DNA from 2 places in the Methylobacterium sp. WL69 genome. Region 1 is predicted to be linked to the other one. Evidence: predicted binding sites of a transcription regulator. Region 1 holds the regulator's gene; the other holds the start of a gene.
The links. The regulator PhoB, encoded in region 1, activates phosphate uptake and scavenging genes when phosphate is short. The targets are predictions, from matches to a motif close to TGTCATNNANCTGTCAT.
Positions count from the first base shown of each region.

Region 1 (4,744 bases):
GAAGGACCTGAATTTCTACTACGGCAGCTTCCACGGTCTGAAATCCGTGAACCTCAACTTCCACGACCGCCAGGTGACGGCGCTCATCGGCCCGTCGGGCTGCGGGAAGTCGACCCTGCTGCGCACCTTCAACCGCATCTACAGCCTGTATCCGGACCAGCGCGCGGAAGGGCAGATCCTGCTCGACGGCCAGAACGTCCTCGATGCGAAGGTCGATCTCAACGAGCTGCGCTCGCGCATCGGCATGGTGTTCCAGAAGCCGACGCCGTTCCCCATGTCGATCTACGACAACGTCGCCTTCGGCCTGCGCCTCTACGAGAAGCTGCCGAAAGCCGACCTCGACGTGCGCGTGGAGGAGTCGCTCCGCAAGGCCGCCCTGTGGGACGAGGTCAAGGACAAGCTCAAGCAGTCCGGCATGGGCCTCTCGGGCGGCCAGCAGCAGCGCCTGTGCATCGCCCGCACCGTGGCCCAGCGCCCCGAGGTGATCCTGTTCGACGAGCCGACCTCGGCCCTCGATCCGATCTCCACGGGCCGCATCGAGGAGCTCATCGAGCAGCTGCGCTCCGAGTTCACCATCGTCATCGTCACGCACAACATGCAGCAGGCCGCGCGCATCTCGCAGTTCACGGCGTTCATGTATCTCGGCGAGCTCGTCGAGTTCGGGCCGACGACGCGGATCTTCATGAACCCCGAGAAGCGCCAGACCCAGGACTACATCACCGGCCGCTTCGGCTGAGGGCCTCCCGCGAAACGCCCGCCGCGCCGCCGGATTCGAGCGGAGCGGCCGCGATCGGGCGTTTCGCGAGGCACTCTGATCCTCGGGCGGGGGACATCGACCCCCGTATCCCGCCCCAACGCCACGTGGCAGGTTCCGAGACGGGCCTGACCGAGGAGTGCGACATGCCCGACCACATCGTCAGTTCCTACGACACCGACCTCGAAGACCTGCGCCGCTCCATCTCGGAGATGGGCGGCATCGCCGAGAAGATGATGACGGAGGCGAGCGACGCCCTCGTGCGCCGCGACGTACCCCTGGCCCAGGCCGTCATCGCGGCGGATCACCGCCTCGACACCCTGCAGCGCGAGATCGAGGAGCGCTCGATCCTGCTCATCGCCCGGCGCCAGCCCATGGCCATCGACCTGCGCGAGACGGTCTCGGCCATCCGCGTCTCGAACGACCTCGAGCGCATCGGCGATCTGGCCAAGAACGTCGCCAAGCGCGTGGTCGCCATCGCCGAGCAGGTCCAGCCGCAGAAGATCGTCATCGGCGTCCAGCACATGAGCGACCTCGTGCAGGAGCAGCTCAAGGACGTCCTCGACGCCTATGCCAGCCGCGACACCAAGGCGGCTCTGGACGTCTGGGAGCGCGACGACGCCATCGACGCCCTCTACAATTCCCTGTTCCGCGAACTCCTGACCTACATGATGGAGGACCCGCGCAACATCTCGTTCTGCACCCACCTCCTGTTCGTCGCCAAGAACATCGAGCGCATCGGCGACCACACCACCAACATCGCCGAGACGATCCACTACCTCGTCACCGGCGAGAACAGCCTGGCCGAGAGCGACCGTCCCAAGAACGACGCCTCGAACTACGCCACGGTGGACGTGCCGCCCCTCGACGTGGCCACCGGCGTCTGAGGGACGGCGGGGACCGGGGCCCATCGCCGGGACCCTGGAGACGGGACAGTTCCGGGGGCGTTCGGACCCGGTCCGGACGTCCCCGGTTTCGCATGGGGGCGCATGGTGGGCGGGCGTATACTGAGCGGGCGTGGGTGATGAGTACGCGGATCCTGATCGTCGAGGACGAGGAGGCCCTGACCCTCCTGCTGCGCTACAACCTCGAGGCCGAGGGCTTCGTGGTCGACTCCGCGACGCGCGGCGACGAGGCGGACATCCGGATGCAGGAACAGGTCCCCGACCTCGTCCTCCTGGATTGGATGCTGCCCGGCCTGTCGGGGATCGAACTGTGCCGCCGCATCCGGGCGCGCAGGGAGACCGAGCGCCTGCCGGTGATCATGCTCACGGCCCGGGGCGAGGAGAGCGACCGCATCCGCGGCCTCGGCACGGGCGCCGACGACTACATCGTCAAGCCGTTCTCCGTGCCCGAGCTCCTCGCCCGCGTGCGGGCCCTCCTGCGGCGGGCCAAGCCCGCCCACGTGGCCAACCTGCTGGTGGCCGGCGACATCGAGCTCGACCGCCTCAGCCACCGCATCCGCCGGGAGGGCCGCGAGATCCATCTCGGGCCAACGGAGTTCAAGCTCCTCGAATTCCTGATGCAGAGCCCCGGCCGCGTGTTTTCGCGGGAACAGCTCCTCGACGGGGTCTGGGGGCACGACGTCTACATCGACGAGCGCACGGTGGACGTTCATGTCGGGCGCCTGCGCAAGGCCCTCAACCGGCCCCGCCAGAGCGACCCGATCCGCACGGTGCGGGGCTCGGGCTACTCGTTCGACGAGATGTTCGCCGGCGCCGAACCGTAACGCGTCCGCTTCAGCGGAAGCCGCCGGCCAAGCTTAGCGAAAGCCGCCGGCCCGGCTCAGCGGAAGCCGCCGGCTGGGCTCAGCGGAAGCCGCCGGCCGGGCTCAGCGGAAGCCGCCGGCCGGGCTCAGCGGAAGCCGCCGGCCGGGCTCAGCGGAAGCCGCCGGCCGGGCTCATCGGAAGCCGCCGACCCGGCGGTCGCGCCGGCGCTCGGCCGCCGGCTGATAGGCGATCTCGGCGTGGTGGGTGCAGTAGGGCAGGCCGGTGATGGCGCGGTCGCCGCAATAGTGGAACTCGGGCGTGGTCGGGTCGCCCAGGGGCCAGCGGCACATGGATTCGCGCAGGTCCATGATCGTCACGCGCCGGGAGGTCGCCAGGGCCACGGGCTCGACCCGCGCGACGGGCGCCGCCTCGGCACGGGCGGCGGGCGCCTCGGCCGCCACGGGCACCATGGCCACGGGCACCATGGCGATGACCGCTCCGGGTTCGGCCGTGCCGGTCTCGGCGCCCTGCGCCGCCCCGGTCGCTTCGGCCCCGGCCCCTTCCGCCGCCTGGGCTTCCCCCTCGCGGGCGGCCTTCTTGCGGGGGAGGACCGTGTCGGACGCCTTCGCGGCGCGGCCGGACAGGCCGAGGCGATGGACCTTGCCGATGACGGCGTTGCGGGTGACGCCGCCGAGCTGCGCGGCGATGCGGCTGGCGCTCAGGCCCTCCTGCCACAGGCGGCGCAGGAGATCGACGCGCTCGTCCGACCAGCTCGGGATCGTATCCGTCATCGCCCCCTCCCGACATCGTCCTCGCTCACCCTCGGCGTCGCGGGCACGGAGGCACAGCGGCGGGGCTCCGCGGCTGGCGACTTCGGGACCGGACGGGTGACGTTCGCCTCGGGCTCTCTTCGGCGACGGGCGAACCGTACAGGAGCGCGCGAGCCGGAGGCAAGAGCGGCTTCGACGGTGATCGGAAGAGCGGTCAAGTTTCCACCGGCCAAGTTTGAGCCGGCCGTGGGTCCGTCAACTGAATTTCCACCGACTGTGTTTCCCGCGGTCGCGTTTCGACCCCCGGCCTTTGGCCGGACGAGGCGTGCCGGCGGCCCCGCATTGCCGGTGGGGGAGGGGCGGCCTATCTGAGGGGCGACTGCCGCATCCCGATCCACCCCCATCAGGAGACCCCATGCGTCTGCCCCGCGCCACGGCCTGTCTCGTCCTGTTCGCCACCGGGGCGGGCGCCGCCGAGCCCGTGCACCTCGCCAGTCACCGGGCGGTCTACGACCTGTCCCTGGCCCAGAGCGGCGGCACCCGGGCGGTGGAGAGTGCGCGCGGGCGCATCGTCATCGATTTCTCGGGCGACGCCTGCAAGGGCTACACGATGCAGACCCGGCAGGTGACGGTGCTGGACAGCGGTGAGACCGGCAGCCGCACCTCGGACCTGCGCAACACCACCTTCGAGAGCGCCGACGGACGCAGCTACCGCTTCAAGGTCAGCACCCTCCTCAACGGCACGCCCGGCCAGTCCGTGGACGGCACCGCCGAAACGGCGGCCGACGCCCTCAAGGTCCGCCTCAAGGAGCCCAAGCGCGACGGCTTCCAGGCGAGCGGCGAGGTGCTGTTCCCCACCCTCCACATGCGCCGGCTCATCGAGACGGCGCGCGCCGGTCAGACCACGCTCTCCGTCAAGGTCTACGACGGCACCGACGACGGCCGGAAGGTCTACGACACCCTGGCGGTCATCGGACGCCCGGCCACGATTGCCTCCGCCAAGGCGGAATCCGACCGCGACAAGCCCCTGCGCGAGGGCGAGATGGCGGGCATGACCCACTGGCCGGTGACCCTGAGCTACTTCACCTCCGGCGCGGGCGAGCGCACGCCGATCTACGTGCTGACCTTCGACCTCTACGAGAACGGGGTCAGCGGAAACCTGCGCCTGGATTACGGGGAATTCGCCGTGGCAGGCAATCTCAGCCGCCTCGACAAGCTCCCGGCCGCGACGGACTGCAAATCCTGACGCCCGCTACAAGTCCTGACGCGCGCTACTCGCCGGCGCGCGGCGCGGGGGTGAAGGCGAGGCCGCGCTGGATCGTTCCGGCGCCGAACTTCTCACGCAGCCGGTCGAGGGCGGCCTCGCGCCGGACGGTGCGGGCCACACCTCCGGTGGCAAGGCCTCCGTCGGCAAGGCCTCCGGTGACGAGCCCGCCCGCCGTGAGGCTCCCGTCGATGAGGTCGCCCCGGTCGGCATGGACCGCGTCGCACAGGTCGCCCCCGCCGATGCC
Region 1 covers NZ_VRUZ01000084.1:3,894-8,637, reverse strand. The annotation lists gene pstB (phosphate ABC transporter ATP-binding protein PstB) at 1-736, shown strand, start outside; gene phoU (phosphate signaling complex protein PhoU) at 901-1,641, shown strand; gene phoB (phosphate regulon transcriptional regulator PhoB) at 1,779-2,483, shown strand; gene FV218_RS17905 (GcrA family cell cycle regulator) at 2,655-3,254, opposite strand; gene FV218_RS17900 (cell envelope integrity EipB family protein) at 3,649-4,479, shown strand; gene FV218_RS17895 (DNA polymerase IV) at 4,505-4,744, opposite strand, start outside.

Region 2 (4,744 bases), on a different contig from region 1:
GCTACCCGGGCATGGGCGCGGATGAGGGGGGTCAGACGCTCGCGCTCCGCCCGCTTCAGGCGCTTCGAATCGTCGAGCGCCGCCAGGATCTCCCCCGGAATCGCCCGGGGGTCGAACCACACCGCCGCGACGACCACGGGTCCGCACAGCGCCCCGCGCCCGACCTCGTCGCACCCGATCACGGCCGGATAATTGTTCGCCTGAGCGGCATCGAACGGAAGCATACGGGGGACACGCGGCGTCGGGGCTGGGGGCGGACCCTGCCAGTCCGGCCCGGCCGAGTCACCACGCCGGGGCGCTGCGTCCCGTGTTCACACCGAGACGATCGCCGCGGGGGCCGGGGCGCGTGCGGGGGCCGGGCGTGCCATGGGCCTCGGCGATGTTGCCGTAGAATTGCCGCGCGCTCTCGGCCCAGGTGTAGCGCAGGGCCTGCGCCCGGCACCGGTCGCGCGGGACGTTCAGGGCCGCGAGGGCCGCCCTGCGGAGATCGTGGTCAAGCACCCCCGCATCCGTGCCGCCGATGACGTCGAGGGGACCGGTGACCGGATAGGCCGCCACGGGCACGCCGCAGGCGAGCGCCTCCAGGAGGACGATGCCGAACGTGTCGGTGAGACTCGGGAACACGAAGACATCGGCGGCGGCATAGACCGCCGCCAGGGCCGCCCCCGTGCGGGTGCCGAGGAAATGTGCGTCGGGGGCGAGGGAAGCGAGGCGCGCCCGGTCCGGCCCGTCGCCCACCACCACCTTTGAGCCGGGCAGGTCGAGGCTGAGGAAGGCGGCGATGTTCTTCTCGACGGCCAGGCGCCCGACGAACAGGAAGACCGGCCTGGGCAGGCCGGCGAGGGGATCGACGTCGCCGGATTTGGGTTGGAAAACGTCGGTATCGACGCCGCGCGTCCACCGCATGAGGTTGGTGAAGCCGCGCGCCGAAAGGTCCCGCTCCAAGGACGGCGTGCTGACCATGGTCCCGTTGGCCGCCCCGTGGAACCGGCGCAGCCAGGCGTAGCTCCAGGATTCCGGCACCGGCGCGCGGGCGGCGAGGTATTCGGGGAAGCGGGTGTGGTAGCTCGTGGTGAACGGCCGGCGATGGCTCAGGCAGTAGCGGCGGGTGGCGTAGCCGACGGTGCCCTCCGTGGCGATGTGGACGTGCGTGGGGCGTAGACCTTCCCAGCGCCGGGCCACCGCCCCGCGCGTCGCGCAGGACAGGCGGATCTCGGGGTAGCCCGGCAGGGGCACCGAGGCGAAGTCCTTGTGGGTAAGGAACACCGTGTCGATCCCGAGGCCCACGCCGGCGGCCGCCATGTGCTCCAGGGAGCGCACGACGCCGTTGACCTGCGGGTGCCAGGCATCCGTGGCGATGAGGAGCCTCACGCGACCGCCCGCGCGCCGTCGGGCCGCCGTCCGGCGAGGGCGTCGTCCCGGGCATCCCGGGCGCGCACGATGCTCGGATAATGCAGCACCTCCATGGTGCCGTCGTAGTGTTCGACGATGGCGGTACAGGATTCCACCCAGTCGCCGGTGTTGAGGTAGGTGAGACCGCCGATGGTCCGGTTGGCGGCGTGATGGATATGGCCGCAGATCACCCCGTCGGCCCCGACGCGCTTGGCTTCCGCCGCGAGCAATTCCTCGAACTTGCCGATGAAGTTGACGGCGTTCTTCACCCGCAGCTTGGCCCAGGCCGAGAGCGACCAGTAGGCGAGCCCGAGGCGCCGGCGCAGGGTGTTGAGGTGGGTGTTGACGAAGAGGGCCGCCGTGTAGGCGCCGTCGCCGAGATAGGCGAGCCAGCGGGCGTGGCGCACCACCATGTCGAACTGATCGCCGTGGATCACGAGGTAGCGCTTGCCGTCCGCCGCCACGTGGAGGCGCTGGTCGGCGACCTCGATGCCCCCGAAGGTCATGCCGATGTAGTCGCGCAGGAACTCGTCGTGATTGCCCGGCACGTAGATCAGGGTCGACCCCTTGCGCACCTTGCGCAGGAGTTTCTGGACCACGTCGTTGTGGCTCTGCGGCCAGTACCAGCCGGACTTGAGCTGCCAGCCATCGACGATGTCGCCGACGAGGTAGATTTCGTCGGCATCGTAATCGCGCAGAAATTCGAGCAGCAACGCCGCCTGGCAACCCTTGGTCCCGAGGTGCATGTCCGACAGGAACAGGGTTCGGACGCGGATGGTCTTCTCCGAATCTTCGCCCATGGTGGTCTCCGAACGCATCTGCATCGGACCGAGCCAAACCGGATTCCCGTATCACTTTGATGACGCCGGCCGGCCGCCGGGAAGCGTCGTCGCGCCGTGCGGCACCGCATCGCGAGCCTTGCGCGGCTATAAAATTATTTGACGTTTCGCGAAGTTTTTCGGGTTTTCCTTCCTGCGCGAAGGAAGGCATAGTCGCCTCCAAGGTGCCCCACCGGACCGCGCGGGAAATCGCGCGTCCGGAGCCCTGCGAGGTGAAGAAGGGCAGCGACATACGGGGCAGCATGGCGCCTGCACGGCCTGGGGCGGCGCGGTTCTTCGAGCGCGCCCCGGCCTGGAGAACGGCTTGAGATCGTCGGACCCGTCCACGGACGTCCGCGCGCTTCGATGCGTCCGCGCATCGCGGCGTGGGTCTCGAACGCCCTGCAGCCCATCGACAGCACGGCGCCTCGCTCCCGATGGGATCGGGGTTTCCGCCGTAGGGCGAGGCCGTCGAATTCCCTCGGGCAATATTGCCTGAGGGCAAGTGGAGCGGGCCGGGTATCCGGCCGATCCGCAAGCGCGTAGGAGCCTGCCCACCCGAGAGGGCGGCCCGACCGGGCCGACGTCTCGTCATCGATCCCACCCGGAAGGGCGGCCCCATGGGGCAGACCTTCCGCCACTGAACCATCGCGTCGCACGTGTCGCGCGCACTTACTTTGAGAACCGGAGACATCATCATGGCGGCAACGAAACGGCCGGGTCGCAACCACCTCTTCGTTCCTGGCCCGACGAACATCCCCGATCGCGTCCTGCGATCGATGGTGGTGCAGTCCGAGGACCATCGCTCGGTGGACTTCCCCGCCCTGACCAAGCCCCTGTTCGAGGACACCAAGGCGGTGTTCGGCTCGACCAAGGGCACGATCTTCCTGTTCCCGGCCTCCGGCACGGGCATCTGGGAATCGGCGCTCACCAACACCCTGGCCCGCGGCGACAAGGTGCTGACCTCGCGCTTCGGCCAGTTCAGCCTGCTCTGGGTCGACATGGCCGAGCGCCTCGGCCTCGACGTCATCGTGCAGGACGAGGAGTGGGGCACGGGCGCAGACCCGGAGAAGATCGGCGAGGCCCTGCGCGCCGACAAGAACCACGAGATCAAGGCCGTCATGGTCGTCCATAACGAGACCGCCACCGGCGTCACCTCGGATATCGGCGCCGTGCGCAAGGCCATCGACGCCGCCGGCCACCCGGCCCTGCTGTTCGTCGACGGCGTGTCGTCGGTGGGCTCGCTCCCCTACAAGATGGACGAGTGGGGCGTCGATTGCGCCATCGCCGGCTCCCAGAAGGGCCTGATGCTGCCCGCCGGCCTCGGCGTGATCTGCGTCAGCGAGAAGGCCCTCAAGGCCGCCGAGGCGTCCGCCGGCAAGAACGACCGTCTCGCCCACGTCTACTTCGACTGGGCCGACCACCAGAAGCAGAACCCGGCCGGCTACTTCCCCTACACCCCGTCGCTGCCGCTGCTCTACGGCCTGCGCGAGGCGCTCGCCTGCCTCAACGAGGAAGGCCTCGAGAACGTCTACCACCGCCACCACGTCCTCGGCGAGGCGACCCGCCAGGCCGTGGCGGCCTGGGGTCTCAAGACCTGCGCCAAGGAGCCCAAGTGGAACTCCGACACGGTCACCACCATCGTGGTGCCCGAGGGGATCGACGGCGCGGCGATCATCAAGCACGCCTACGTCCGCTACAACCTCGCCCTCGGCGCCGGCCTGAACAAGCTCGCCGGCAAGGTGTTCCGCATCGGCCACGTCGGCGACCTCAACGAGCTGTCGCTGCTGGGCGCCATCGCGGGTGCCGAGATGGCCATGCTCGACCACGGCGTGAAGGTCACGCCCGGCTCGGGTGTCGCCGCCGCGTCGAGCTACCTGCGCGAGAATCCCCTGGCCAAGGCCTGACCTGACGACCGCCGGGGCGATCCTTCGCCCCGGCGACCCCATCGACCACCGTGCTGCCGGCGGTTCGGCCGGATCGACCTGAGGGATTCCATGACGAAGACAATCGTGTTCCTCGACCGCGAGTCCCTCGACGCCGAGGTCCGGGAGTTCAATTTTCCGCACGACTACGTCGAGTACGATTCGACCTGGACGCCCGAGGAGATCGTCGAGCGCCTGAAGGGCGCCGAGATCGCCCTCATCAATAAGGTGCCCATGCGCGCCGACGTGTTGAAGCAGCTCCCCGACCTCAAGCTCATCGCCGTGGCCGCCACCGGCACGGACGTGGTCGACAAGGCAGCCGCCAAGGAACTCGGCATCACCGTCGTCAACATCCGCAACTACGCCTTCAACACCGTGCCCGAGCACGTGATCGGCCTGATCTTCGCCCTGCGCCGGGCCATCGTGCCCTACGCCAATTCCGTGCGCCGGGGCGATTGGGCGAAATCCACCCAGTTCTGCTACTTCGACTACCCGATCCACGACATCGCCGGCTCGACGCTGGGCATCGTCGGCTACGGGGCGCTAGGCAAGTCCATCGCCAAGCGGGCGGAAGCGCTCGGCATGAAGGTCATCGCCTACGACGTGTTC
Region 2 covers NZ_VRUZ01000009.1:39,499-44,242, forward strand. The annotation lists gene FV218_RS04745 (ribonuclease HII) at 1-224, opposite strand, end outside; gene FV218_RS04750 (glycosyltransferase family 1 protein) at 283-1,371, opposite strand; gene FV218_RS04755 (UDP-2,3-diacylglucosamine diphosphatase) at 1,368-2,192, opposite strand; gene FV218_RS04760 (aminotransferase class V-fold PLP-dependent enzyme) at 2,909-4,117, shown strand; gene FV218_RS04765 (D-2-hydroxyacid dehydrogenase) at 4,208-4,744, shown strand, end outside.
Region 2: FV218_RS04755 (UDP-2,3-diacylglucosamine diphosphatase) is a predicted target of PhoB. The motif match lies at 2,241-2,257, and genes of this name have one in related genera.